4 regions of the Brassicibacter mesophilus genome follow, and region 1 is predicted to be linked to each of the others. Evidence: riboswitches for the same ligand, from Rfam matches in the RefSeq annotation. Region 1 holds a riboswitch; each other region holds the start of a gene.
The links. A riboswitch is a leader RNA that binds a small molecule or an ion and turns the genes downstream of it on or off. The one in region 1 is predicted to bind cyclic di-GMP.
Positions count from the first base shown of each region.

Region 2: linked by a shared signal. The riboswitch ahead of HNR33_RS12785 (transglutaminase-like domain-containing protein) and the one ahead of HNR33_RS15165 (hypothetical protein) in region 1 are both predicted to bind cyclic di-GMP.
Region 3: linked by a shared signal. The riboswitch ahead of HNR33_RS18260 (ABC transporter substrate-binding protein) and the one ahead of HNR33_RS15165 (hypothetical protein) in region 1 are both predicted to bind cyclic di-GMP.
Region 4: linked by a shared signal. The riboswitch ahead of HNR33_RS03140 (prepilin-type N-terminal cleavage/methylation domain-containing protein) and the one ahead of HNR33_RS15165 (hypothetical protein) in region 1 are both predicted to bind cyclic di-GMP.

Region 1 covers NZ_JBNPXI010000015.1:86,372-94,253, reverse strand. The annotation lists gene HNR33_RS15195 (carboxymuconolactone decarboxylase family protein) at 1-166, opposite strand, end outside; gene HNR33_RS15190 (MarR family winged helix-turn-helix transcriptional regulator) at 281-664, opposite strand; gene hydE ([FeFe] hydrogenase H-cluster radical SAM maturase HydE) at 857-1,906, opposite strand; gene HNR33_RS15180 (metalloprotease family protein) at 2,220-2,753, opposite strand; gene HNR33_RS15175 (tetratricopeptide repeat protein) at 2,773-3,813, opposite strand; cyclic di-GMP riboswitch class I at 3,907-3,991, opposite strand; gene HNR33_RS15170 (oleate hydratase) at 4,204-4,350, opposite strand; gene HNR33_RS15165 (hypothetical protein) at 4,541-5,053, opposite strand; cyclic di-GMP riboswitch class I at 5,151-5,238, opposite strand; gene HNR33_RS15160 (methyl-accepting chemotaxis protein) at 5,645-7,726, opposite strand.
Region 2 covers NZ_JBNPXI010000011.1:96,962-104,843, reverse strand. The annotation lists partial or broken gene HNR33_RS12790 (S-layer homology domain-containing protein) at 1-1,688, shown strand, start outside; cyclic di-GMP riboswitch class I at 1,844-1,919, shown strand; cyclic di-GMP riboswitch class I at 1,958-2,033, shown strand; gene HNR33_RS12785 (transglutaminase-like domain-containing protein) at 2,048-2,839, shown strand; gene murI (glutamate racemase) at 3,041-3,847, shown strand; gene HNR33_RS12775 (YwiB family protein) at 3,859-4,275, shown strand; gene HNR33_RS12770 (DALR anticodon-binding domain-containing protein) at 4,284-5,303, shown strand; gene HNR33_RS12765 (sigma-54 interaction domain-containing protein) at 5,367-6,761, shown strand; gene kdd (L-erythro-3,5-diaminohexanoate dehydrogenase) at 7,077-7,882, shown strand, end outside.
Region 3 covers NZ_JBNPXI010000022.1:31,697-39,578, reverse strand. The annotation lists gene lepB (signal peptidase I) at 323-910, opposite strand; gene HNR33_RS18265 (hypothetical protein) at 987-1,988, opposite strand; gene HNR33_RS18260 (ABC transporter substrate-binding protein) at 2,152-4,683, opposite strand; cyclic di-GMP riboswitch class I at 4,795-4,883, opposite strand; gene HNR33_RS18255 (hypothetical protein) at 5,115-6,107, shown strand; gene HNR33_RS18250 (protein-glutamine gamma-glutamyltransferase) at 6,104-6,862, shown strand; gene HNR33_RS18245 (GNAT family N-acetyltransferase) at 7,078-7,266, opposite strand; gene HNR33_RS18240 (tandem-95 repeat protein) at 7,672-7,882, opposite strand, start outside.
Region 4 covers NZ_JBNPXI010000002.1:131,742-139,623, reverse strand. The annotation lists gene HNR33_RS03155 (DUF4900 domain-containing protein) at 1-217, opposite strand, end outside; gene HNR33_RS03150 (PilW family protein) at 235-846, opposite strand; gene HNR33_RS03145 (type IV pilus modification PilV family protein) at 859-2,310, opposite strand; gene HNR33_RS03140 (prepilin-type N-terminal cleavage/methylation domain-containing protein) at 2,523-2,951, opposite strand; cyclic di-GMP riboswitch class I at 3,097-3,186, opposite strand; gene HNR33_RS03135 (type II secretion system F family protein) at 3,189-4,400, opposite strand; gene HNR33_RS03130 (type IV pilus twitching motility protein PilT) at 4,432-5,487, opposite strand; gene gspE (type II secretion system ATPase GspE) at 5,500-7,188, opposite strand; gene aroE (shikimate dehydrogenase) at 7,279-7,882, opposite strand, start outside.

The DNA of each region.
Region 1 (7,882 bases):
CTATTGCAACACTTATTAATTCTTTAGTTTTTAGGTCAACTGCTCCTGGCTCGTATGCTGCTCCTAATAGATTCATAAACGCACCTATATGTTGTCCATTAGTTTCTGCCATTGTCTCTAATCCACCAGTAAAATCGCTTAACATTTTTCTAACATCTTTTGCCATCGTTTTCCCCTCCTAAAAATTAATTACTTGCTATGCTAAATATTAGTATAGCAAGTTGTTTGTTAAAAGTCAATCAATATTTTGTAAAGAGTATAAAAAATACATGCTTAGCTTTTAATCTAGCATGCACCTTTTAATATTATTTACCATCTTCTCAAGTATTAAACAAAACAACTTCATTTCTTCTTCTGTTATATTTTGGGATACAATATCATTAAACCTTTCACCTTCTGGAAGTAACTTTTTTCTATATTCATATCCCTTATCTGTAAGAACTAAATTAATAACTCTTCTATCATCTTCACTTTGTCTTCTTTCAACTAATTCTTCTCTTTCCATTCTATCTATCAGTCTAGCCACAGTTGATTCTTTAATGTGCATTCTATCCGCTAATTCTTTTTGACTTATATTATTATTTAATCCTAAATAGTAAAGTGCAATCCATTGCACCCTAGTAACTCCTTTTTTACTAAGTCTTTTCTCAAATGCTCCTGCAATAAACTTAGTAGAGTTATCCGCTATGTAAGATACTCACGTATCTAGATTAAACATCAATATCACCTCATATATATATTACAGCTTTGATCAATTTAAATCAACTGTATTGAATAAATATCCATCAGCCTAGCTGTTGGTTTTCTTTATACAATGAAAGGAGATAGATAATTATTATATCTATCTCCTGATCAGTTATGAATTTCTTTTCCAGTTAACATTATCTCCTCTTGACATATCAGCACAAAAGCCTGCATTCATTATTCTTTTTTCGATACAATTTCTGCAATGCGCTGCTTCATCACCTGTGCATATCTTACCGTCATATAAAGCATATTTTTCTCTGACATACATAGGTGTGAGGTTTGGCATAACAACATTTGCTCCTGCTTTTAGTCCCTTTTCTCTTCCAGTAGAATCTAAAGAGCCCAGAGCTGTAGTTGCTGGTAGTAGTACTTCTGAAAGAAGTAATCTAACAATAGCAAGCATAGTAGTTGTGGTATCAATAGTTCCACTAGCTTCTTTTGCTAAAGGAGTATCTTTATGAGGGATAAATGGACCTATTCCTATCATATGTGGCTCAAGCTCCTTTAAAAAAAGCAAATCCTTAACATAGTCATTATTTGATTGACCCGGTAATCCAACCATAAAACCAGCACCAACCTGATATCCTATTTTCTTTAAATCTGTTAAGCATTTTTTTCTATTTTCGAAGCTCATATTTGGATGTAGTTTTCTATATAGTTCTTCAGAGGCAGTCTCATGTCTTAATAAATATCTATCTGCTCCAGCGTCAAAATATTTTTTATATGAATCATAGGATTTTTCTCCAATGGAAAGAGTAATAGCTGATAAAGGAAATCTTTTCTTTATTTCTGATATTATCTCAACTATCTTATCATCTGTAAAAAAGCTATCCTCACCACCTTGAAGCACAAAAGTCTTGTACCCTAGTCTGTCTCCTTCTGTGCACGCGGATATAATCTCATCTACAGTTAATCTATATCTATCGGCATCATTATTTGATGCTCTAATTCCGCAATAGACACAGTTATTTTTGCAATAATTAGTAAACTCAATTAATCCTCTCATGTAAACCTTATCACCGTAGGACTTTATTCTAACTTCATGAGCCTTAGATATCAAATAATCTTTATCATTCTCTTTCATATTATCTAATAAATACAGCAATTCTATTTCATTTAGGTAATTCTCTCTATACAGTTTATCTATCAAATCTTTCATGATAGACCCCCTTTAATTTTATGCATTATATTTAGAAATCACTTTGTTAACATTCTATCAATCATTTGTTTTCATGTCAATTCCCATCATAAATGCAGCATTCCCAAATGATAGAATATTTCTTATGCAACCCTATAATATGTACTATATAAAAACGAGAACTGCATCCCAGTTCTCGTATAATTATTATGATTCTTTTTGTATCATGTGACTTACTACAATTTTGTCATAAGCTATTTTCAATATCAGATTTCAAATTTATCATTTTTTATTACCTGATTATATTTCGATACATTAAATAATTATATAATTTTTATGCAATCATTTTAATGAGTAGATTAGGAATAAGTGTAGCTACTGCTATTCCATAAATAAGATCAAGCCATGCTACTGAACCCAATGCGCATAAAAATATGATTCCCACAATCGGAGTGCCGAAAATTTTAGCTAATATAGGTGTTTCTTTTTTTCTTACGGATTTCCATATACTTTTTGCATCACCAACACTTGGAAAAGAATGCATAGTTATCGATACACCAAGCCAAATTAAAACATATTCTAAAGCATTGCCGCTCTCAAACTTTATAACTGGTATAGCGGCAGGCAATGAAATTAATGCACCAATTACTGTGTTTACTAGAAACGGGCCTATACCTATTAGAATTTGCTGCTTTGTAGTCTTTGGTTCTTCATGAATAACGTAACCTGATGGGTTACCAAATCTAAAATAGCAAACATCAAATACTGCAACTCTTGATATTTTACAAAATAATTGATGGGCAATCTCATGAACTATTACCCCAGGAAAAGTTACTATTGATATTAAAAAGCCTGGTATTAAGTACATTATATTTCACCTCGCTTATTTATCTCCATTGGTTTGTTCCATTGAAAACTGACGTAAGAAATTCAACTTCGAATTCATCATTTTTCTCTCTAAGTAAATTAAGTAAATCGTCTCTCTCTTTAATCATATCGTTGTAGTGATAAGCTAGAGAAAGACTTGAAATAGCTTGATTACTATTTTTGTCAAGCTCATATGCTTTTTTTGCTATGTCCAATGCATCATTATCATTATTTCTCTTAAGCTCTATTTTAGCCATAGATATATATGCTCCTGGGCTCTCAGCATTCATGTCAAGTACTTTTTCACAATACTCTAAAGCTTCATCATATTTGCCTTGCTCTCTATATATTGAAGCAAGAAAAAGATATGAAAAATGAAACTCAGGCATAGAATTAATAACTTCTTTTATTAACTTCTCAGCATAATCATATTCTCCAAACTCATATAAAACATCTGCTAGATAATACTTTCCTGCAGTATCATTTGGATGATTATTTACATAACTCTCTAATTGTATTAATAGCTCTTCCGAATAGTAATTCTCCTGTGGACTGTTTAATATCTTAGTTAAATCTTCATTTGGATAGTAAAAGGTAGATATATTATCTGTAACGGTATCAAGCTCTTTGATTAAATCTTCATCTACCTCTTGTCCAACAATTTTATTAATTGTCTCTACTGCTTCATCAATTTTACCATTTTGATAGTATGCAATACTAAGTTTAGCCAGAGCAAGTGTTGAATTAGGATACTTGTTTAATATTTTTTCATATTCATTCATAGTAGTGATATATCTCCTCTCCTTCTCGGCCCTAACCCCTCTTTCATGAGCAACACCTGCTTTCACTGAAGATGGAAACTTTACAAGAGATAAAATAAGAATAATAATGATTATACCAAAAAAAGCTTTTATCCATAATGGTATTGGACGGTTTGATAACTTATCTCTGCACTCCTTACACAAGGGTACCTTATACTCCGGTTCTACTAATGAGCTATTGCAATTTGTACATACAATTACATCATCAGCAATATCCATCGTTTCAATATCCTCAGTCATAATTTCATCCTCCTTTCAAATAATTCGTGTCATAAAACAAAAAATCCTTACATACCGAAATGCATGAAAGGATTTTACACTTACACGTTATAATTCGGCAACCCGGCTACCATGGTCATCTGACTTTAGATCCGCAGCTTTGTGTCCTTATCTTTCGATAAGTTTACCTTTTTCGAAAATTTGTTAGTCTGTTAGTTTTGTTTTACCACCGACGTAGTATATCAAATCTCATCCGAGAAATTTGTAGAATGTTGTCGATTAAAACATTTTTCCATCAATATTATCATTTTTAGTACTTTAATACTATAAAAAATCCACTATCTTATAACCTGCTTTAGTAGGTTAAAGATAGCCGATTCTCTCATTATCTAAATCAAGTATTCAATGCTCTTAGTAAAGTGCGATAGAGTATTCCTCAGTAAATACCATGTCCTCAGTAATTTCGACGAACTGGTTGATCATTGCAAAATTAATAGAGCCTTCAGGTACTACCTTTGGACGATCACTCATAGCACGTGGCTGGAATTGTGAATCAATGAATATATCTTTAATCTTGGTAAAAGAAAATGATCCTAATGTACCGCATTTGACTCATTTTCTAGATATTCATTGCATTCTTTTGTTGAAAATCTCAGTTAGAATGTATTTGACATTTACTTAGATATGACAACCAAAGTGTCTCTTCAGCTCCAGTTAGTGATCATTTTATTATTCTGTGACGCTAACATCATCTAGCATATCTTTGTTCGAAAAATTTCTTTGGTTCATCTCTTTTCAATTTGATAAGTACTACATATTCGATTTGACTTTTCAATAATTTTGATATTTCTTTGTTTATGCAAATATCAAATGTTCCTCCTTTTTCTTCATCTTCTTTTAAATCATACTCATCAATTATATATATTCTTAGATACCACCTGTAACATTCATCAAATAACCCTAATTTAGCATATGTTTCTCCTGAGCGACTCTTATAAAATGTTTCATTATCTTTTGTAAGTTCTAGTATGAAATCTTTTGAAATGACTTCTTTTGTAGTTAAGTATCCATCATGTTCAAACCAATCCCTTACTTTGCATATTTTCTCATTCAATAAATTGTTTTTATCTAAAACCTTCATGATTAAGTTAATACTTATTCTTAGTTCATCTAAAGATACAACTGATTCTGTATATAATATTTCTTCATTAAAACATTTGAAAGAAGAAATATACATAGCATTCCTAAGCAAAAAACTCATCTTTTTTCTTTGCTTTACTATAGTTGTCCCTCCTTGTTTTTTAAAAATAAAAAACTCTCATGCCGAAAAAGAGCATGAAAGTTTTCATACTAAGTTGTCCGGCAGCCTGGCTGTCATAGTAATCTCTTGCCTTAGATCCAATAGCTTTGCGTTCCCACATTTCTATGAGTTTGCCTTTGTCAATTTTAATTATATCTAAGAAATTTCTAGAAATTATTAAACAACCTTTTACATCAATCCCATATTCTTTATTAATTTACAATTTCTTTTTTATTTCTTTATAATATTACACATTTTGCATTTTGGGGACTTTAGTACCAATAGTTTATATTCCACATAGTACACCTCTCCCAATTTCTAACTTTCTCTATATTCTTTTTATAAAATTAGCATTACTTTGCTTTATATTTTAGTTGTATATTATATGTAATATTTTTATGAATCCTATTATTTTATATAGCCTTTAAATTGAAAATCTATCAGTATCTTAAAAGCTTGTTAGAATCAGTTTTGGGAACAATAAAAACTGTAAGCATAATAATTATAATGCCTACAGTTAAATATCTATAAAATACCATTCTATTTTTAATTTTACATCTTTATTTTAGATACTATATTGACAAGCTTAGTTGCACTTTCTAAGTTACCATTTGTTGTATTTCTGATATTGACAAGCTTTTCTACTATATTTGTCGTTCTAACTGCTATATCTTCGACTCCACTTGCCCCTTCATTCATTGTTATAGACACTTCATTCACAGCTGTTGAAATGTCTTGTATTGCAGCTCTCAGCTGTTGAAACGTAGCACTGAAATCCATAATTAGGCTATTAAATGTATCTGCGTCTTTACTGTATTGTTCTCCTACTCCAACAAGGGTTTTGTAATCTTTATTTACTTCTGTTTCTACAAACTCAAGTATTTCCCTTGAGCTTTTTACTAGATTATCTACTGATGGATTTACTATTTCCACTACTTCCTGTATATCTGTTATTGCTTGTGATGATTGTTCTGCTAATTTTCTTATCTCATCTGCTACTACTGCAAACCCTCTTCCAGCTTCTCCTGCTCTAGCTGCCTCTATAGCAGCATTTAATGCTAAAAGGTTGGTTTGACTTGTTATCTGAAGTATTGTATCTGCTAGTATATTTATTTTTTTAACTGCATCTATCTGTTCTATTGCAATATCTAGGTCTTTCTTTACATTTTCATATATCTTTTCAGATTTCTCAACTGACTCTACTGCAGTATTTTTCAGCTCTCCTGCTCTTTTGTATACATCTTGTGCTTCTAAAGCTCCTGCCTCTGCTTTCTGTGATATTGATTCAATAGCCTTTTCTATTTCTTGTACCGACGCATTTATTTCTTCTGATGATGCTGCGGTTTCTTCCATTCCTGCAGATAGTTCTTCTGTGGTAGCAGATGTTTCTGTTGCATCATCATTTAATTCTGTGGATGCTAATTCAACTATGTGTGCGTTCTCTTTTAAGATATCAGATGATTCATTTAGTTCTTTTGTAAGGTCTCTTAAGGAATTCCTTAGAACAAGCATAGATTTTGCCATAGTTCCAGTTTCATCCTTATTTTTTAACAGCTTTTCTGCCTCTGAATCATATGTCAAATCAAAATTTGCTGTTTTATTTATTAGCTCTGTCACTTTTATGACTGGCTTTGAAATCGATTTGCCTATAAATAAACTTATTAGTATGAATAGAATTATTCCAAAAACTTCAATTACAAAAATCGAATTTCTTAAGTTATTGACAGGAGCAAAAACTTCGTCTAATGGTGGTGCTATTGCTAGTATCCAACCATTATTCAACTTCGCATAGCTTAATACCTTATCGTCGCCTTTAAGCTTATACTCCACGATTCCAGTATCATTTTCATTTATTATGTCTGTTATGTATTTAAGCTTACCATCTTCTATAGTATTTAAATTATCTTCATGAGTTAGTGTTTGATGAATTAGAAAATCATATTTATCGTTTAGTAAAAATGCGTATCCATTATCATAAATCTTCATATTTTCAATTGTTTTCTTTATGTCTTCTATTTTAATATCTATACCTACTACTCCAAGTAGAATACCATCTTTATATAATGGCTGAGTGTAAGAAACCATATTTATGTTTAATGCGCTGTCTATATAAGGATCGCTCCAAACAGGTCTATTGCTTCTTATTGGCTCATAGTAATATGCCATATCTTCATTATCTATATTATAATCACTTAATTCCGTAACTTGCTGGCTAGTGTAGCTCCCGTTCCCCACCATATCAGCATACCAAACTTCATGTGCTTCATTTGTTAAAGCAGGATCAAATAATATGTAAACTCCTTGTGCTCCATCTAATGTTTCTGCGGTTTTTTTAACTACTGGTGATATCATATTCTTGTATTGATTAATATAATTACTAGGATCAGCATTAAACTGCTGCATATCAAACGAAGCCACAACATTGTTTGCTACACTATCAATAGATGACTCAATACTTGATAGATTTTCGCTAAATTTATTAGCATAGTTTCCAGCCATATATATCAGCTTATCATTAGCTTCGTTCTTTATTGCCTTAGTTCCTTGTAAAACACCTAAAATCCCCACTATTAAAGACAAACTTAATGAACATACAAGAATTCCTACAATAATCTTAAAGCTAATTTTTTTCAATTAAACTCCCCCTTATGATTAGAAAATATAGATTAGTAATTTAGTAAATATGAAAAACAGCCTCCCTTCTTTAGAAAGTCATTTTTTGTAGTTTCATGTCACTTATTGGCGAATATTTATTAACATTATAGCTGATGTTGAATTATTACTCAACAT
Region 2 (7,882 bases), on a different contig from region 1:
TACCATATACAGTGACTGAGGAAGGTAATGTAATAGAAGTATACTATGTGGTAGATGAAGAGCAGACATTGAAATATACAGTGAATTACTACAAAGATGGAGAACTACTAGAAACATCAGAAGTAATGACAGTACTAGTGGCAAACCCAGTAGTAGAAAATGTAAGTTATGAAAACATGCCAATAGGTTACAGGGTAGATGAAGCTAATTCAACAGAACTACCATATACAGTGACTGAGGAAAGCAGTGTAATAGAGGTATACTATGCAGTAGATGAAGAGCAGACCTTAGATTATACAGTAAGCTACTATAAAGACGGAGAACTACTAGAAACATCAGAAGTAATGACAGTACTAGTGGCAAACCCAGTAGTAGAAAATGTAAGTTATGCTAATATGCCAATAGGCTACAAGGTAGACGAAGAAGCATCAACAAGCCTACCATATACAGTGACTGAGGAAAGCAGTGTAATAGAGGTATACTATGTAGTAGACCAAGAGCAGACATTAGACTATACAGTGAATTACTACAAGGATGGAGCAGTTGAACCATTTGCGACATCTAGTGGAGAAGTACTAGTAGCGAATCCAGTAGTAGAAAGTATAAGCTATGAAAACATGCCAATAGGCTACAAGGTAGATGAAGCTAATTCAACAGAACTACCATATACAGTGACTGAGGAAAGCAGTGTAATCAAAGTATACTATACTTCGAGAACAGATATTAGCTATACAGTAAACTACCTAGAAAAAAATACAAATAGAGCTCTAGCAAAACAAAGAATAGTGAAAGACCAAACCTTTAGGGCAAAAATAACTGAAAAAGCAATTAACATAGCAGGTTATAAGAAGGTAGCTCCAGCAAGTGTTACAATTACTCTAGCTGTAGAAGGAAATAAAATAAGCTTCTATTACATAAAAATAGAAGACAAAGATGATGATGACGATGACAGAGATAAAGACAAAGACAGAGACAAAGATGATGACAAGGAAATTGAGATAATTGATGAAGAGATTCCATTAGCTGTACCTGAGCTAAACAGGAACGATCATTATCAATACATCAAAGGTTATCCTGACAATACAGTAAAGCCAGAAGGATTAATTACCAGAGAAGAAGTAGCTACAGTATTCTACAGACTTTTGACTGAAGAATATAGAAACAACCTAAAGACCAATATTCACGATTTTTCTGATGTAGCAGCAGATAGATGGTCAAATATGCACATTGCTACCCTTGCTAAGGGAGAAATAATCCAAGGGTATACAGATGGAGCGTTTAAGCCAAGTAATTATATTACAAGAGCAGAACTTGCTACAATAGCTTCTAGATTTAATAACTTAAGTCCATTTGAAAGTGATAAATTCTCAGACATTAATGGACACTGGGCAAATGAGTATATAAACTCAGCAGCAGAAAAAGGATGGGTAAATGGCTATGATGATGGGACTTTCAAACCTGATCAGTATATCACTCGAGCTGAATTCGTAACTCTAGTCAACAATGTACTAGAAAGAAGTGTTAGTAAAGGTGAGATATTGCCAGAAGCAAGAAAGTATCCAGATTTAGATGAATCTAAATGGTATTATGAAGCAATGCAAGAGGCGCTTAATAGCCATTATTACAATAGATTAGAAGACGGCAGCGAGGATTGGACAGAAATATATTATCCAAAATTGGATATGTAAAACTCAATATAATAGCAAAAGGGGCAGGCAGCTTGCTTTGTCCCTTTCTCTATTGAATCAGATTCTATTTGGAAAACTTGTCCAAAAAAACTATTTACTTTAAAGAAGTATGTGATATAATAAAAGCAAACTAAATATTTTGAAGATCAGCTAATAAGCGATAAAGGCAAACCTTGGGAAACTGAGGGACGCAAAACTATAGGGCCTGTAACATGGCAGCCAGTTACCGAAAGATTAGTTTTTTATTTCCGCTTTAGCTGATAACTCTTAAACGATAATAGCAAACCTTGGGAAACTGGGGGACGCAAAGCTACAGGGCCTGTAACATGGCAGCCAGCTACCGAAAGGAGAAGTTTTCAGTGAAAAAAACAAGATGTATTGCAATGTTAATTATATTTATAATGTTATTTAGTTCTTTAACAGTTAATGCTTCTTCAAGTGTTACTATTGATATAAAAAAAGCAGAAGAAGGCATAGTCAGAATATCATATAATGAAATAAATAAAAAAACCAAGGTTATGGTAGAAAAAGATTCCATAAAATATTATTATGATTTAAAAAATGATGGAGAGTTTTTTCCGCTTCAGCTTGGACAAGGTAGATATATAGTATCAGTATTAGAAAATACTTCAGGTAATAAATATAAAGTTATAGCCACAGAGAGTTTTGAAGCAGATATCTCCGAAGAAAATTCAGTATATCTCAAATCTACTCAACCAATTTCATGGAATGAAGATATGGAAGCTATCAAACTTGCAGAATCTTTAACACAAGATGAACAAGACCAAGGACAAATAGTACAAGTCCTATACGATTATGTTGTGAATAATATAAGTTATGATTACGAAAAGGTGGACAACCTTAGTTCAGATTATATACCTGATATAGATACAGTTTTGAAAGATGGAAAAGGGATATGTTATGACTACTCAGCGCTATTAGGAGCAATGTTGAGAAGTAGGGGTATACCTGCAAAGCTCGTAAAAGGATATAGAGAGGATATAAATGCATATCATGCATGGAATGAGGTTTATATTGATGGCACTTGGAAAGTTATCGATGCGACATATGATGCTTGGGCCCTCAAAACTGGGACAAGCCATAATATGTTTCAAGATGCAAATGAATACAATAAATTGAAAGAATACTAAAAAGAAGCCTGGATTCCAGGTTTTTTTTATTAGTCTTTTAAATGCTTTTAGAATATAATATAAATGTATATCAATGAAAAATGAGTATAAAAAACGTTTATGCGATGGAGATTTTTATTATTTTGACTTAAGTATTTGCTTTATATTTTGCAATTTAAAATATCTCTATGAAGTATCATAGTTGTTGAAGGGAGCGATAAAATGGACAATAGACCAATAGGAATATTCGACTCAGGTATTGGAGGATTGACAGTATTAAAAGAAGTCATGGAGCAATTACCTAATGAAGATATAATATATTTTGGAGATACAGCAAGAATACCATATGGTACAAAATCAAAAGAAACAGTAAAGAAATATGCATTTCAATGTATAAAGTTTTTGTTAAGCAAAGATATAAAAGCTATAGTTATAGCATGTAATACTGCAAGTGCAATTTCACTAGAAGAAGCTTTAAAAGTATTTGATGTACCGATACTGGGAGTTATAAACCCAGGAGCGAGGGCAGCCATAGAAGCAACAAAAAACAATAAAATAGGAGTTATCGGTACTACTAGTACTATAAATAGTGAAGCTTATCAAACTAAAATAAGGTCACTTAATAAAAACTCAGAAGTAATAGGAGTAGCATGTCCCCTATTTGTTCAAATAGTAGAAGATGGTTGGGAGGACACTGATGTTGCTAGGATAGCCGCAGAAAAATATCTAATAGAGCTGAAAGAACATAATGTAGATACTATGGTTTTAGGATGTACACACTATCCTATTTTAAGATATACTTTAAGTAAAGTAATGGGAGACAAGGTATCTCTTGTAAATCCTGCATTTGAAACAGCAAAAGAAGTAAAGAGCATGCTAAAAGAGAATAATCTATTATCTGATAAAACAGAAAAAGCAGTGTATAGATATTATGTAAGCGATGATCCAGAGAAGTTTAGGAGAGTTGGGGGAAATATAATGAATAAAAATATAGAAACAATAGAGAAGGTTGATATTGAGAATCTATAGGAGGAAAATCAATGAAAGAAGTTATGCTTAGAATAAAAGGAAGACAAACTAATGTTGATGGTGAAGAGAACACAATAGAACTTATAACAGAAGGTAAATTCTATAAAAAGAATGGAACATATTATTTAGTATATGACGAATCAGAGGTGTCAGGAATGGAAGGTTCTAAAACAACTCTGAAGATTCAAGATAATATAATATCCATGAAGAGATTTGGAAGTAATACATCAAACCTAATATTTGAAAAAGGTAGAAAACACAAAACTGAATACGAAACTGTTTATGGAGATATGACAATGGAAGTTATGACAAGTAAGATGGATGTAGATATTTCAGATATAGGTAAAGGGAGTATTAATGTGGCATATAGACTTAATATCTCTGAATCAATTGAAAGTAGTAATCATCTATCAATAGATATAATGTAGGGAAGCATATGGATAAGATAATTGATATTTTTAAACTATTTAAAAAGGAAATAAAGAGATCTCTTAACATAGATGAAGACATTGAGTTCGATATTACATTACCTAAGCGTAAAGAAAATGGAGATATCTCAACAAATGTTGCATTAAAGCTGAGCTCTAAACTAAATAAATCTCCAATGGATATTGCAGATTATATAGTTAAAAATATTGACAAAGATATAATTAAAGTTGATAAAATACAAATAGTTGCTCCAGGATTTGTTAACTTTTACCTTAGCGATGATTGGATAAAAATAATTGGAGATATAGTATTAAATAAAGGGATATCAATAGCGCAAAGGCCTATAGAAAAAAATTATACACTTGATATTAGCTCGAATACTGGTGTTAATAGTAGAGTAAGAGCTAAAGCTTATCTCAAAGTGATGAATAATATTTTCAAGCTTAGAGGATTTATACTAGAAAAAACATCATCTAATTTGAGTCCACAGATTAAGCTTGGTGAGGTTAAGCTATTAAAAGCCGGTAAAGAATATGATGTTGACATAAATCATGTACTTGATGAAAAACACATTAACTTCTATTCAGTTTCAAAAACTTATAAAAGTGATATAGACATAAACCTAGACAACGCATATATAGATAACACATCAAATCCATATTTTTATATCACATATATTTGTACAAGAGCAGGAAATATTGTAAACATATTGGAGAAGCAAGGCTATAGAATACTAGATGAAGATAAGTTAGGATTCAGCTCACATGAAACTTTAACTTCACCTGAAGACAGAGAGTTGATATTTAAGATACTACAGCTTGAAGAAGTATTAGATGAAGCAGTAAAGTATAACGAACCATATAAACTTTTTGACTACATCTATTTATATTCAGATCTGTTTTATATGTATAATAATGAGTTACGGTTGATAGATAAAACTAAAGCAGAGATTTTATCAAATTTATATATATTAAAGGTTGTAGAAAAATTTGTATCTGATATATTAGAATTAATGTTAATTATATAGGCACCTTGTGGTGCCTATAATTAGGCAGCGATTGCCGAAAAATAAGCAAAAGGGGAGTGTGTTATGAAGGATCTGTTTTTTAGAGAGAATGTACTAGAAATACTCGATTATGTGCAAGAGGGGATACACATAATTGATAATAGTGGCAAAATTGTATACTATAACAAATTTGCACAGAAGCTAGACGAGATAGATCGAGAAAAAGCAATAGGGAGACATATCCTAGAAATATATCCATCACTTTCATACGATACCAGTACGTTGCTTAATGTAATAAGAACAGGAAAGCCTATATTTAATGCAGAACAGACCTTTATAAACTACAAAGGAGATAAAATAACAACGATTAACTCGTCTATTCCAATAAAATCAAGAAACAAAGTTTTAGGTGCATTAGAGATATCAAGAGATATAACCGAGGTCAAAAAGCTTTCGGAAAAAATTGTTGATTTGCAAAAAGAGCTTTACAGTGGTGACAATAGGCCTACAAAGCATAAAGGAACCGCAAATTATACATTCGTAGATATAATAGGACAAAGCACAGAGATGTTAAAGCTAAAATCTTTAGCATTAAAGGCTTCTCAAACTCCGTCGCCTATTTTAATATATGGAGAAACTGGAACAGGTAAAGAGTTATTTGTTCAATCTATACACAATGCAAGCCCTAGAAAAAGTAAACCTTTTATAGCTCAAAACTGCGCTGCATTGCCAAGCAATCTACTAGAAGGTATATTGTTTGGAACAGTAAAAGGAGGATTTACTGGAGCAGAGGACAGGCCAGGTCTTTTTGAGGTGGCAAATGGAGGAACACTATTTCTAGATGAGATAAATTCAATGCCTTTAGATCTTCAGGCGAAGCTCCTAAGGGTAATACAGGATGGAACCATAAGAAGAGTAGGAGCTATAAAAACCATCAATGTAAATGTTAGAATAATAGCAGCAACAAATGTAGCGCCTGATGAAGCGGTTGAAGCTAAAATGCTTAGAAAAGACTTATATTATAGACTTAATGTAGTTTCTTTAAGCATACCTGAGCTTAAGAAAAGAATGGTTGATGTACCTGTACTAGTAGATTATTTTATTCAAAAGTTTAATAAGTCACTTAACAAGAATGTTATAGGAGTAGATGATAGAGTTATGGATATATTCTTAAACTATTCATGGCCGGGTAATGTAAGAGAATTAGAACATGTAATAGAAGGAATAATGACAATATATGATATAGATGAAATATTGCTTGAGCATTTGCCGAATCAATTTGACAATGTAATATTTAAAAAAGATATTGGAAGAAGAATAAAACCACTAAAGAAAACGATAGAAGAGATGGAAAAAAACATTATTTATGAAGCATTAGAAGAAACCGGCTGGAATGTAACTCATACAGCTGATCTTATAGACATACCCAGACAAACCCTTCAATATAAAATGAAAAAATATGGTTTGTTAGAAAAATAACTGCCCAAAATTGAGCAGAAAAGGCTGGAGAATAACAGAACAAGGGTTATCCTCCAGCCTTTTCTGCTTTTTTATTAATGCACTATTTCAGTAAAACCTTTTCCTTATCACAGTGATTACCTAGCGTTCCAGTACTGATTTTTCTTTTTTAAATGATACTAAATTTTTCTTTTTCAATTCTTAATTCATGAAGTATTTGGCATATGTTTTGCATAACATAATAATGGCTTTAATGTTAAAACTTTAACCTAGCTATTTAATTACATTTAACTTTATTAATAATAACAATTTAAAATATAAGGGAGGAATTTTAAAATGAAAAAAGGATGTCCATACGGAACACACAGAGTATTAGAACCAAAGGGAACATTACCACAACCAGCAATAAAAGTTGATAACAACATGGAGATTTACGATAACGAAATACTTATTGACGTGCAAACATTAAACGTTGACTCAGCAAGCTTTACACAGATAAAACAAGAGGCAGGCGGAGACGAAGAAAAAATTAAAGAAATAATGAAAAACATAGTTGCAACAAGAGGGAAACATCAAAACCCAGTAACAGGTTCAGGCGGAATGTTAATAGGTACAGTAGAAAAAATAGGACCAGCATTAGAAGGAAAAACAGACCTTAAAGTAGGAGATAAATTAGCAACTTTAGTTTCACTGTCACTTACACCACTAAGAATAGACGAAATACTTGAAGTCAGAAAAGACATAGATCAAGTAGACATAAAAGGTAAAGCAATATTGTTTGAAAGCGGAATATATGCAGTAATACCTACAGATATACCAGAAAACCTTGCTCTATCAGTACTAGACGTAGCTGGAGCACCTGCGCAAGCTGCTAAATTAGTTAAACCTGGAGACTATGTAGTAGTAATAGGCGGAACAGGAAAATCAGGAATGCTTTGTCTATACGAAGCAAAGAAAAGAGTAGGAGTAACAGGTAAAGTAATATGTGTAGGAAGTAGTGACAAGAGTATAGAAAGAGTGAAAGGTGCAGGCCTTGCCGACGTATATATTAAAGCAGATGCTACAAATGCAGTAGAGATGATGGAAAAAATTAAAGAAGCAACGGATGAAAGAATGGCGGACGTAACAATAAACTGTGTAAA
Region 3 (7,882 bases), on a different contig from region 1:
TAATCATTCACCTCGTACCAAAGTTTTACTTTGACTTTCTTTGACCTTCATTTTATATTATATGCTTTTTTTATTGAAAAATCAATATTTTTACCTAAGTATTTTTGTATTAATATAGTATTAATATGTATATGTTCATATATGTTTATTCAGTCTATTTTTGAGATTAATCTATGGACATATGATATGGAAATATGAATATGAATAAAACAGGTAATAGCATGCCTATAGCCTTCTAAAAATCTTCAACACATGAACGTTCTATTTTATTCATATTCAAGTATATTTAGATTTGAACTTGGATATGTTAAACTTGAAAATACTAGAATTTATTCATTCTGCTAAATGGAAACACTCTAAACAACACTTTTGCTCTTACATTTTTCATTGGGATAGGTCCAACCACTCTACTGTCTTTACTGTCATTCCTATTATCCCCCATAACAAAGACATGATCATCAGGAACTACAACTTTAAAATCTTCCATTTTCATTTTCTCTTTAATATAGTTTTCTTCTAAAAGCTTTCCATTTCTGTACATCTCTCCATCTCTAAATTCTAATACATCTCCTGGCTTTCCTATGACTCTTTTTATCAGCATATCTCTATTTTCATTCCTTGTTATTGTGCTTACTATTGCACTATCCTTAACTTCATCCTTAAAAGTCCTTATTCTCTTAGTATTTCCATCTACAATAACTATATCACCATGGTTTGGTACCTTCTCAAATAATTGATTTATCTTAACAGCAAATAATCTATCGTTATTGTTTAAAGTAGGATACATAGAAACGCCATTAACTGCTGTCATTTCAAAAATGAAAATGTTGATAACTAGTGCTGCAATAAAAGCAAACGATATTGTTTTTACCCATTCTAGAAGCTCTCTTATAAAAATATTTTTGTCCATAAGTATTCACCCTCTCTTCATCTTCAGCTTTAAAACTCTGACTATCTTTAAATGTATCACAAAAATAATTTGAACATCAATCATATTTTTGCTTTATCTCTTGAATAATTTCACTTACTTTATCTCTAAATTCCCAACGTCCTTCAGGATCAACATTATTTTCGCATGCTTTCTTGTATTCTTTAAAGCTGTCAGATTTGAGTAATTCTATATATTCATCCATATATGGTGCTAAATTAGTATCTGGATATTCTACTTTATATGAGCTATATATTTCTATTAGTTCATTTTCATCTTCAATAAAAACTGGAAGTCCTTGTAAAAACGTACCTAAATGAAACTCATATAGCATTTCCATCTCCCAAAACGGTCTATCATCTGGATATTTGTGGAACACATTCTCTAGTCTTAACATTCTTTCTATAACTTCATCACTACTTACTAAAAGCTCTATCATATCCTTTGGAGTCTCAGAATCATACGTATATCCTTTTATTTTAAATATTGGATCATATATTATGTCTGCATATGTAGATATATATGCGTGTAAAGGCTCACTCATATAATTGCTATATTTATCTAAGAGCATTTTGTAATCAGGCCCTATCCATAAAGTTCCTCCCCACCACAAAAATGTATATCCTTTATCATAGCTATCCTGTACTATAGCTTTAAATTCGCTATCAGTATCTTCTATCTTATCAATATCTTGCTGGTTGTTAAAGTCTAAGCCATATATATACTTTTCGCAGTATTGTATCCATTTTTTAAAATCATTTAACCCAATTTCTATTGTTTCCTGTCTATACCCTTTAAACATTGTATCTAGCATCTCGTTCTGCTTTTCTTTGTTATGTACTTTCTCTATATTTTCATCTAGAAATTTCATCAAATCATCTGAGCTTTTTTCATCTCTTACCATAACATAAAACTCTCTGATTATTTCATTATCTGCACCCTTTTCTTCATCAACTATTGGTTCTTCAACATCTATTTCTGGGTTGTCTTGAGCTACTTCTTTCTGACATCCAACAGATGTTATTAAAAGAAAAAACAATACGATAATGATTTTTTTCATTAACGCTTCCTCCTATATATTTTATAATAGAAATATTCTGTTTATAAATACTCATCTCTATTGTAATATAGTTCTATTTTTTTTAGAAATTTCCTTCTTACTAGTTTAATCATTAATTCTCAAAAAAAGAAGCAGGCCATATCATAGTCTGCTCCTAATCGATCTATTTTGTTTCTACTCTGCCAAAATACCAATATCCATATCCTGTCCTATCTATATTCTTGATATTTTCATTTACTATCACATTATCAGTTTCATAAAAAATAGGAATAATCACTGAATCTTCAATTAATATTTTTTCGGCTTCGATTAGCATTTCATCTCTTTCTTTATCTTTAGCACTATTAGACTCATCAATTAATTTATTATATTCATCATTTAGCCATCCAGATTGGCCACCTTCTATATCTGAAGTCATTAGCTCAAGAAATGTCATTGGATCAGGGTAATCTGCCGTCCATCCAGAGAATACTATCATATACTCCCCTTGAGCTTCTCTTTCTAGCATAGTACCAAATTCTACAATCTCTATATTGACTTTAATGCCTAGAGTTTTTTCTAACATATCTTTTGTTGCTTCACATATCGCTTTGTTTGTTTCATTATTACTACATAGAATTGTACTCTCTGGAAAATTCTCGCCATTTGGATATCCAGCTTCTGCTAATAATTTTTTGGCTTCCTCCATTTTAATTTTGTCAACTTCTATTCCATAATCTCCAGCCACATCTCTAAAATCATTTCCTTCTGATGTGTATATACCTGGAGAAACAAGCCCTGTAGCTGGCTTATCTGTATTCTTTAAGACATTATCGATTATGCTTTTTCTATCAATGGCAAGTGAAAGAGCCTTTCTTACCTTAACATTGTCAAAAGGAGAATTAGTTGTATTAAGCTTAAAATACCATGTACTCATACTAGAAAACTTTTTTACAACCTTATCTTTATCCTTTATTTTAGATATATTTTGTAAAGAAATATCTTCTACTACATCAAACCTTCCTGCATTATATGCACTTATTGCTATATCTTCATCTTCAAACATATAGAATTCAATTTTATCTAACTTTACAACACTCTTATTATAGTATTCATCATTCTTAACAAGAGTTACTTTGGTTCCTTCCTCAAACTCTTCTAATCGAAATGGCCCATTACTAATTGCTGTTATTGGATTTTCAGCCCAGTCATATGGTGATTGCTCAACTATATCCTTTCGTAGTGGTAAATAAACTGGTAAAGAAATTAACTTTACGAAGTATGGAGTTGGCTGAGTTAGTTTGACTTGTAATGTTTTGTCATTAATAGCCTTAATTTTAACATCTTCTATTCTTCCTGTACCTTCATTATAATTCTGTGCACCTTCAATACAATATAATTTAAATGCATCGAATACAAACTCATCTGGATTTAGTGCCTTTTTCCACGCATATTCAAAATGTGAAGCCTTTACTGGCTCCCCATCAGACCATTTAGCATCTTTTAAATAAAAAGTATAAGTTTTTCCATCATCAGACACGGTATAATTTTTTGCCATTGCGAGTTGCATTTCTCCATTTTTTTCAGTCATTAAGCCTTCAAACATGTTGCTTATTATATGATATTCATCCGAATTTATGGTAAGCTGATGATCTAGTGAATATATTTCATTTCCTAAGTTAATCTTTAAAATATTCTCTTTTGACTTACTATCATTCTTAGGATATGTCCATTTTTTATTCTTTATTTTGCCGTTATAGTATTGATATGTAAATGTACTTTCTCCTGCGAACAAATTAAATTCATAGTCTTTAATCTCATATTTTTTTGCAATTTCTTGTATGTTATTTATATATAATTCTTCAACTTGATTTCTAAAGTTCTCACTTAGAATAAAAATACTGAAGTCCATTTTAGTTTCATTATTTGAAATTAAGTTTATTATGTGTTTATTGTTATGATGGTAGTTAAATGTATCAAATACAATAGAAGAATCACCATATTCAAACAGACCATTCTGTCCCCAGATTTCCATGTTCATTTTTGTATTTTTATCTTCTAACAATTCAAATATATGTTTACTTGATACTGCAAAGTTTAAATTTTGTCCATCTACTGTAACTAACGTAGTTATTCCAATTAAATCTCCATTCATGTCCATGAGTGCACCTCCTGAACTTCCTGGAGAGATTGGTGTTGTTGTCTGGATTACTTCTACTCCATCAAAGTCTCTAATAGCAGAAATAATACCGTCAGAAATTGTATTTTCAAAACCTAAAGGGTTTCCTATTGCTACTACCTTTTGCCCCTTTTTTAAATTCTCAGTAGCTCCAATATTTAATGGTTTTGTTGGTACATTTATTTTAATCAGTCCTAAATCAGCTTCTTGAGATAACCCTAATACATTTATTGTGCCATATTCATAACCTTCTTCCATACCTTCCATAACTACACCGAAGTAAACTCCACCCTCAAGCACATGATAGTTTGTTATAATAAGACCATTTTCACTAATAACTACTCCTGATCCAAATTTTTCAACCTCTCCCTTTTCATTATAGGCTTTAATTAAAACTATGGATTCAGACAGCTCAGCTAACTGCTCATATGTTTTATTGTCATTATGCTGTAAATTGCTGTCATCAGCTTGTACAGGGAATGATGAAAAAATTAAAAGAGTAATTAAACTTAAAATTAAAATTTTGTTCCTTTTCAAAGTAACTACCTCCCTATTTTAAAATATAGTTGTTTCTTAAATACATATTCTCTTGCTACAAAAAATGTCTTCTCATACCGAAAAGGGCATAAAAAGACATATCTTTTGCTTTTCGGCAACCGGCTACCATAACAAGCTTTCCTTGCCTTAGGTCCTTGGCTTTGCGTCCCTATCTTTCAATAAGTTTGCCTTTATCAAATTTTGATATTTCAACATATTTAAAATAGCACTAATATCCTTACATTATATCATAGTATTTTGTCGTTTTTTGTTTTAGATTTACTTATCTCAATTTTTAAACAATTTAGCTAATACAATTTTATTATTTATTTTAACATATTTATAATATTTTTTTGCACTTTGATAAACACAAAATTAGTTTAGCAATATTATATAATATATCATCTAAACGCAAGGGGGTATAAAGTTCAATGAATCAAATAAACATTACAAACCTTTTGGATAAAACAAGGATAGATAATGGCACTGAAAATATGAAAGACCTTTTTGATTCAACTGCTAAAAAAAATATTAAAAAAGCCGTAGAATTAATTAATGAACAAAATGTAAGTTTTACTTCATTGTTTTTGCTACAAGATAAAATTAATGAATTTAACATCACTAAAGAACTAAGCTATAAAAACAGAGTAGCACTGGGATTTATTGATGGAATAAGAGATGAGAAAAAGGATATTTCTTTTGCAACTACCCTGTCATCTGAACATACTCATTCAACTCAAACTACTTTAAAATGGATACTCGAAAGTGGTTATACTGATGATGGGCTTAATAATGATTTCGACGAAGTATTAGATAAAGCTGCTATACTCCTAATAAAATCATTTAATGATAATTCAGAGCTACCAATTATAGTAGATTTAGTTTTTGACCGATACAAAAGAGGTTTCTATATTCACGATCTTGTATGGGCACTTTTTGAATCACGCGAACTTAAGAGTCTTTATTTATTAGCAGAGCATTTAAAATCCACAGATAAAAAAGAAGTGAGGCTGGCAAATAAGCTTTTAAGCTTTATCCCCGGTATAAGTATAAATAGCCCAAAAAGCAACGAGGAAAAATACACATATTTTATAAAATGGTTTGAAGAAAACAGTCCATTTTTATATTATACAGGTGAGAGTTTTCAGCTAACAAGTGAGCCTATCCCTTATGAAGTAAATTTAGAAGCTAAGTATTTATGTAAAAAAATATTAATTGATACTGGAGAATTTGTTGATCCATTAACTAATAAGGAAAACAATGTATTAAATTCGTTTAAAAAACTAAATAATGATGCTAAAACCCTTCTTTCAAGCTTTTCTTATATGACATATCGTAAAGACAATACATGGTGGAAAGAATGGATCAGATACCCTATAGCTAGTCAAATCAATATAGCAAAAGCTAAAGGAGGGTCATTATGATTAGGATAAACGGTAGAATAATCCCTCCAAATAATATTATCGAAAACTATCCTGCAAATATTATTGAACGAAAAATCATAAATATTTTATCTGAAAGTTCAAAGGTGTATCGATATTCTTCATTAGATGAGCTACGTTTTGAGCTTAAGATTCGTTCAAATATTGTTAATGCATCTATAAGATTGAATAGAAGTGGATTAGCATTTAAAGTCTTTCGTAAAGCTTATTGTAATACTAACTTTTGGGAACTTACTAGAGAAGGAGGATTTTTACTAAAAAGAAATGCAGTTCCTAGTAAAGCAATAAATGATATCTTTATGAATGGTAGAAAATATGGCACTGAATGTGCTACAGCTATGGTTATTGTGTTTTATAAAGCAGTTCTTGATATATTCCCTGAGGAACTTTTTAATAAGTTATTTTCAAGTATACATTTAATGAACTGGAGCTATCTAGATAAGAATCTTGATATTGGATATTATGTGAATGAAGAAGATTATTTACCAGGTGATTGCAGATATTTTAAAAACCCCGATGTAAATCCTCTAACCCCTGAATTACAAGGTGAAAATGCTATAGATTTGGGAAATGGAAGATATTATGGGCATGGTATGGGAATATTAACTGGAGAACAAATAATAAGAGAATTAAATGAAAATAGAAAAGAAGGATCTAGAAGGTCAGCTTATTTAATAAATTCAGCAACTCATCCAAATTTTAAGCATTTGGCTTATATATACTATAGTTATGTTTAACTTAAAAGACAAGGTAAAAAGTACCTTTTACCTTGTCTTTTAAGTTAATTATTTGACTATTGATTATATTTTTTTAAAGTAAGCATTGTGTATAGATGATTCGAGTTGACATGTACTCTATTCATGTTCTTATGATTGTTGTTAATAAAATATCTTCATAAAAAGACTAATTCACTACTTTGCTTAATTCTCTTTGTTAAGTTATATCTGCTATCTTACTGTAGATGATAGAGATATACTGCAAGTCCATACAGCTTTTCAAACCCTTCATTTGTATAAAGGGTTAAAGCATCTTTGTTTTTTACATCTACTTCAAGCGATGCCTTAGGCAGACCACTATCCTTTCCGAACTGGATAGCTATTCTCAACATATTTCTTGCCAGCCCTCTACCAGTCCATGCAATTCCATATATTTGATGTATTCCAGCATCTAACGTAGATTGAGGTAATGGCTGTTGAATAATTGAGTTAACTTTTATTTTAAGCTTTCTATTTGCTGAATTAAAACTAAATATGTAATTTTATCCACAGGGTGATCCCATTGATATATCATTACAACCATTCTTGCCCCGGTATAAAACATAAAATAAGATATCTTGCGATTCTCATAAATTTAATTATCTTCTTTAATGAGGACATCCTAGACCGCACCTTTGATTCTATTAAAAAACAGGCCAATTTAATGACCTGTTTCTCATAACTTATTATTATATGCAATTTTATCTAGAAATATATTCAGATTTACTGGGAAAAGAACATATTGATAGCAAAAACGAACATATTGGTTTTGGTCAACTTAACTCTCCACATTATATGAGCTTCGCTACCTTTAACATTTTTTGTATAATCGTAGTAGTTTCAGCTCTAGTTATGTTTTCTTTGACCATCAACTGATTATCATAACCTGTAACTATATTTTGTATGATACATCTTGCAACACTTTCCTTAGCCCAAGTTGATATATTATTACCATCACTATAGTTATTTAATATAGCATCAATATCATTTTCAGAAATATGA
Region 4 (7,882 bases), on a different contig from region 1:
TACTATAAAAATTCACATCATCGTTTAAGTGCCACATGTAAGCATTGTACCCTGCTTCAGCATACTCAAAAGCTTTCTTTGAAGCATCATCAATAGTATTAATTTTTGCTTGAGTAGATATCATTGACATAATTGCGAAACCAAATATAATAGTTATTAACAGCACAATAAGCACTATAGGTATAGTTACTCCTCTGTTATTCATATATATTTTCATATAGAGTTTCCTCCTGTCTACTCGTATTCCGTTCTGCTCTTAGTTACTAAATATGTTTCTATTACTATAGATTTATTACCTTCACTTTTAGAAATCTCCAATTTCATCTTAACTTTTCTTCTGTAATCTTTACCTTCCTGCTGAGTAATTTCATGTTCAGTCGCTGGCTCTTTTAATTTTTCCACATAACTAAATATTTCAGTATTAGCTACATTTGATAATACTACTCTTTCATTGATAAACAAATTTGTAAATTCAAAAGGATATTTAGAATTAGAAGCTTTCTTTATATCTTTTCTTATTTCGTTACCTACTAATCTATATCTAACCAGCTCTGGAATAAAGTCATCATCTATATCGGTGTATATATATAGCTCGCTTTGACTCACCCTATGTAAAGCATCTAATTTTTCCTCAGACTTTTTTGCCTGATTCGCTTCTCTTTGAATACTTATTAGAAATATTCTCAAATCTTCAGATATATCAAAGCTGTCATTCACACTATTAAAGCTCTTAGTCGTTAGAAAAAGCATATTGTAAGCGATAAGCAAGATTATGCCAATTAGTGGAACAACTATAATAAGCTCTAACAGAGTAAATCCATATTGGTTTTTTAAATTTTTTTTCATCTTATTCAATCCTTATTCAACTAGATTTAAGGTACATTTATTTAAATCTTTTGCTAATTTCATTCCATAGTTGTTTTCTAGTGTACTAAAATCAATTATTTCAAAATATATTTCATCTTCAGTAATTTCAATACTAGGATTATTAAAAGTTATTTTAATTTTATCGTTTTTTCCATTATTGACTGAAGAAATTGTATATGTAGTACTATCAATTATTATATTATTTATGCAAAATTTCACACTTTTTAATAATTCTAAACTACTTATTTCGGAGGTAAATTCAACATATATTTCATTAATTCTGTTTAGTCCATCATTAGTTTTTCTAAAAGCTCCTGAATTTTTTAAGCCAAAAGCAAGTAACAATTTTTCGTATGAAGCTTCATAAATTTTATTCATATCGAAACTTCCATCCCATAAAGTTCCATTTTCTTTTTCAATTAAATAATAATTTTCTTTCTCAAAAGTAATATCATAATCATATGTCCATAATCTCCAAAGCTTTGTGTGATTTATTTTTTCTAAAGAAGTTTTTAAAAGCATGTGGTCTATAGGTTCACCTTCAGGTGGGTTATATGATCCATTAGTTGGTTTAATTGATAATGTAGCATTAGGATAAATATCACTCTGTAATAAATTAACATATCCAGGCAAATCAATATAAAAGCTATTTGAAGAATAAGATGGGGGATCGTTCTTGTCCCATTTTGGAATTAGTATATTTTTTTCCACCTGATACATTGGATTTGGAATATTGTTCATGACACCATTAGGCATGACCATAAGCTCACTATGTTCCCAACTAATAGGCTCTACTTTATATTTGCCTTCATTTAAATTCCCTATTAATGCTCGTCCTTCATCATCTGTATTAGTTAGAGATACAAGTCCACCTGAATCATAACTAACTTTAACCATTACATTCTTCTTTGGAAAACTTGCTTCTTGAAAAAATGTATATATTTTTAAATGTCCCGGATATGTAGGGTCTCTTTCGCTCTCTTTAGCTACAAGAGACCCTAATACAGAATACTCTCTCTTTATACTTGAAAAAGGATCTTTTGCTTCTACAGTAACGTCTATTTTTTTTGTTGCCGTTGGAACAGGCTCACTGGTGCTTGATTTAGCTTCTTTCCAGGTTATATTTGTATTTAATGTATACTCAATTCCTTCTATTTCTAAAGCGCTAGAATTTTCTTCATTCATATATAAATCCCCTTTAACAATTCCATTTGGAGAATAATTAGAAATATCTAAACCTAAATCATCATAATCTAGTGTCTTTAACCATTCCACTTGACTATATCCCAAATTTAATGCTGTAAGTCTGATATTATTCCACTTAGCATATTTTATTCCGTACATTGCCATAGGTAGTATAAATAAAGCTATTATACCTAGTAAAGCTATAGAAAAGATAACTTCGATTAAAGTAAAACCATTCTGATTAAATGTTCTTTTCATATTTTGAGCACTTCCTCGTATGTTTTGTTTCACTTATAAGCTCTAAGTTATTAACTAAAAAAGGCGAATAAAAGACTAAACAACCCTATACGCTTTTTTCAGTTAATAAAAAGTCTATTATTTTTAAAATATGGAGGGAAATAACCCCTCCATATTTTAAAACTTTCAAAAGTTGGTAGATTGATAGCTTAAGTGTCTAACGCCAATCATTCCTATGGCGCAGGATAAAAAGTAGTACCATCTCCATTTGTTATAGATACATTACCGCTATCAATAACTACTGTAAAAGTACCTCCAGTTTGAGGTCCTTTCAATCCTGTATCTAAGAACTTCTGTTGTATAAGAGTTGCGACTGTTGTATCATATTTATTTTCAATTGATGCTCCTTCTGTTATTCCGCTCTTCCAAGTTACTGCGCTATCTCCAATAATAGCTGTTCCCTCCGCTGTAGCCATATTTAAAGCACTCGCAATTGTTCTTGCAGATGCTTGATCTGCTGACATCTTCGCCTTTGCTTGTGTCCCACCAAACCTTGGCACCGCAATAGCAGCCAATATCCCTAAAATAGCAATAACAACAATCAATTCAATTAATGTAAATCCATTTTTGTTTTTCATTTGTTTTAAAATGAAATTAAGCATACCCTTACCCCCTTGTTTTAATTAGAATTTTAGTATTAATAATCATTTCACATTTGAGCTTATCCTCAGAACCACCTCCTAAAAATAATTAATATAGCCTTGTCTAATTTTGGGAATAAAAAAAGCTGCATAAACAACAAATTATCCATGCAGCTGAACGATCATGGCTACTTGAAAGTAGCTTTAGACTCTAGCTTTGCGTCACAACCTTTCGGTAGTTTTGCCTATTTAATTTGGCTACATTTGAACAGTGTTGACCATATCAAACATTGGTAGTGCCATTGAAATAACAATAAATCCTACTATCACTGCCATAAGTACTATCATGATAGGTTCAATTAATGTAGTCATTCTTTGTATAGCTGTTTCAAGCTCTTCATCATAAAAATTTGCAGTTTTTTCTAATATATCATCTAGTGCACCTGATTCTTCTCCTATTTCTATCATTGAAGTTACCATAGGAGGAAAATGTCCTGTTTCTCTTATAGGTTTTGCTAAAGTTGAACCTTTTCTAACTTCTTCCTTTGCAACACTGATGTCTTTTTCTATTACTACATTATCAACAACTTTGGAAACAATATCTAGAGCTTCTAATAATGGTACTCCACTTGATAGGAGTGTAGATAAGGTTCTAGTAAACCTAGATGTTATGATTTTCTTATTTGAGTCCTTTAAAACTGGTATTGCAAGTTTAAACCTGCTAATCAGTAATTTTCCACCATCAGTTTTTTTATAAGCATTAATACCTAAAGTTATTGAAATTATCCCTATAAAGAAAATATACCAATAATTTTGCAGTGCTGAACTAATACCTAACAAAATCCTAGTAGGAACTGGTAATGGAACTCCACTACTCGTAAACATACCTATAAACGTAGGCATAACAGATGTTAAAAGAAATACAACTACACCAATAGCTACTACACTTAATATGATTGGATATACCATGGCACTTTTTATCTTGTTGTTAATTTTAAATTCTTTTTCAAAATGATTAGCCATTCTATCCATAATTGTATCTAAGTTTCCACTAACTTCTCCAGCCTCAACCATATTTATGAGTAGGTCAGAAAATATTTCTTTGCGTTTCTTTAAGGCTTCTGAAAATGCTGATCCTTTTTGCACATCTTCACAAATATCTGATATAATTTTTCTAAACTTTTTGTTTTCCGTTTGCTGTCTTAATATATCTAATGCACTTGTTATAGTAACTCCTGCATTCAGCATAGTATAAAATTGACGACAAAAAACTGCTATGTCTTTAATAGTAATTTTATTAAAAATATCTGAAATCACTATTTCCTTTCTTTCAATACGTTCTTCTACTCTTATGGGATAAAATCCATTTTCTTTCAACATAATCATAACTTCAGCCTGAGACTTTGCAGAATAATCATTCGTAATCTTGGCGCCAGATTTGTTTATAGCAGTATACTTATATATAGGCACGTCGTCCACCTCAAATATATAGTTTGTTAATTTATAACCCTAACTGTCTTTTTATCATTTCATTATCTAATGAATTAGTAATGGCAGTTTCTCTAGAAATTATCTTTTTCTTATATAAATCTAATATATAATTATCCATTGTATTCATGCCAAATTTTGCGCCTGTTTGTATAGCTGTAGGAATTTGATGAGTTTTACCTTCCCTAATAAGGTTGCGAATAGCTGGAGTCGACACTAATATCTCTAAAGCGACTACTCTTCCACTATTATCTTGTTTAGGTAATAACTGTTGAGACACTATTCCTTCTAATGCGGTTGAAAGTTGCATGACTATTTGCTGTTTTTGATGTGGTGGAAATACATCTATTATCCTGTCTATTGTTTTAGCTGAACCTAATGTATGCAAAGTAGATAAAACTAAATGACCAGTTTCAGCAGCAGTAATAGCAATAGATACGGTTTCTAAATCCCTCATTTCACCTACTAATATTACGTCAGGATCTTGCCTTAAAGCAGCTCTTAAAGAATTTCCAAATGATTTTGAATCATGTCCTATTTCTCTCTGGTTAATAATACTTTTATTATGTTTATGTAGATACTCTATTGGATCTTCTAAAGTTAGAATATGACAGCTTCTTTCCTTGTTTATAATATCTACCATCGAAGCAAGTGTTGTGGATTTTCCACTTCCCGTTGGCCCTGTAACTAATATTAATCCTCTTTGTTTTCTTGACAATTCAGCAATTGTTGAAGGCAAACCTAGCTCTTCAAGATTGGGAATTTCTAATGCCACACTTCTTATAGCTATTCCATAAGAACCTCTTTGCTTATATATGTTTACTCTAAACCTTCCTATTCCAGGATAAGAAAAAGACATATCTATTTCGCCTTCATTTTCTACCCTTTTAAATTGAGAATCATCTGCTAAGCTTTTAACCATGTTTAGAGTATCCTCAGGAGTTAATTTCATATCTCCTATTTTTTTAAGTTCACCATTAATCCTTAATATTGGTGGTGAACCAACTGTAATATGTAAATCCGATGCTTTAAACTCTATAGTCCTTTGCAACAACTCATGCATATCCATTATCTACATCTCCTATTCTACAGTGTGAGTAATTTTAATAAGCTCCTCTACAGTTGTAGTTCCTTCTTTAACTAAATAGACAGAATTATCTTTTAAAGTATTCATTCCTTCTTCACAAGCTTTGCCTTTAATAATATCTACAGATTGTCTGTTATTAATCAATTCTCTTATTCCTTTAGTTATAGGCATAATCTCATGTATAGCAATCCTTCCTTTATATCCTGAGTTATAACAACTATTGCACCCTTTACCCTTATATAATATAAGCTTTTCACTTCTATCCACTCCTAATACATCTTTCTCTTCATTAGAAGCCTCATATTCAATTTTACAGTTTTCGCAAATCTTTCTAGCTAGTCTTTGAGCCACAATTCCTACTACTGAAGATGTTATTAAATATGGCTCTATTCCCATATCTACAAGTCTACTTATTGTAGATGGAGCATCATTAGTATGTATAGTACTAATAACTAAATGTCCTGTTATTGAAGCTCTAACAGCTATCTGAGCAGTTTCTACATCTCTTATTTCACCAATCATGACAATATCTGGATCCTGCCTCAATATAGATCTTAATCCGTTAGCAAAAGTAAGCCCTGCTTTAGTATTTACTTGAACTTGATTTATACCGTCTAGTCTGTATTCAACAGGATCCTCTACAGTAATAATATTTTTATTAATTGTATTTAACTCTCTTAATACTGCGTAAAGAGTAGTAGTTTTGCCACTACCAGTTGGACCTGTTACTAAAATTATCCCATTACTGTTACTAATAACATTTTCAAATCTCTCACTATTATTTTTAGTAAATCCTAGCTGCTTTTTAGATAATAAGAAACTGCTTCTATCCAATAGCCTTATAACTATCTTTTCACCATATACTGTAGGGAGAACTGATATCCTTAAATCAACATCACGTCCATCAATATTAGTTTCAACCCTTCCGTCTTGTGGTACTCTTTTTTCTGCTATATCCATTTTTCCCATAATCTTAATTCTAGTTACTATAGCAGAGTGAGTAGATTTGGTAGGTGACATTATTTCTTGTAACTCTCCATCAATTCTAAAACGAACTCTTACATTGCTTTCAAAAGGTTCTATGTGAATATCACTTGCTTTAGCTTTAACAGCTTGTCTAATTATTAAATTAATTAGTCTAACCACAGGAGCATTGTTAATTTCATTTATCATTTCTTCATCAATATCTTCAATGTCATCAACCTTATATTGCTTCTTAAAATCTTCAATTGCCTTTTCTGCATTTTGTTTTCCATAATACTGCTCTATAGCATTTAAAATATCATTTTTCGTTGAAATTACTGGCTCAACTTCTAATCCACTAATAATTTTTATGTCATCTATTACAAAAATGTTTAGTGGATCAGACATCGCAACAAACAGCTTCCCCTTTTCTTTTCTTATTGGTATTAAAATATTTCTTCTTGCTATATTTTCTGGAATTATGTCAGGAACTTCTGGATCAATAAAATATTTGCTTAGGTCAATATGAGGTATTCCTAATTGAAACTCCAATACCTCGATAATATCAATTTCTGTTGTGAAATTATTATCTACTAATACTTCACCAATCTTCTTACCTGAAAGATTCTGTTCTTTTAATGCGTATTGTAATTGTGCTTCAGTGATTTTTCCTACTGATAATAATAGGTCCCCTAATCTCATTTTGTTTTTATTTAGCATTTCTTCACCTACTATTATAATAATCTACTAGCTCTCAAGTCCTATCCTTTATAGTTCTTTCGACCTATATTTAGTATAAAAACTACTATTCTACAATATGTTAAAAATATCCTTCTTTTTTTCAGTAAAAAATTTAGAATTAATTTTTTTATCTAACCAAATCTGTTCACTTAAAATAGCTTGATATATTAGCATATCAATTCCACCCATAATTCTATATCCACTTTGCTTTGCTACATTCAAAAACTTAGTTAAAGTTGGTTTGTAAACAATGTCACATATAAGTGCATTCTTATTGAAAATACATGGATCTATTATAAATGATTCAGCATCAGGATACATTCCTACAGATGTACAGTTAACAACAATATCCATATCGACAGTATTAATATTTTGAATATCTGTCCATGAAGTAACTACATTCTGAAATTTAGAAGAAATTTCATATGCAATTTTTTTTGCTTTTTCAACTGTTCTATTTGCAACTTGAATACTTCTTGCCCCATCTTTAGCCATAGTCATCGTTATAGCTCTAGCAGCACCTCCAGCTCCAATAATCGTTATATTTTTGTCTTTTATATCTATGTTATTATTTTGCAAAGCCTGTATAAAGCCTCTTCCATCTGTGTTGAATCCTGTTAGCTTTCCATTTACATTTTTTACAGTATTTACAGCTCCTAATAAACTCGCTTCT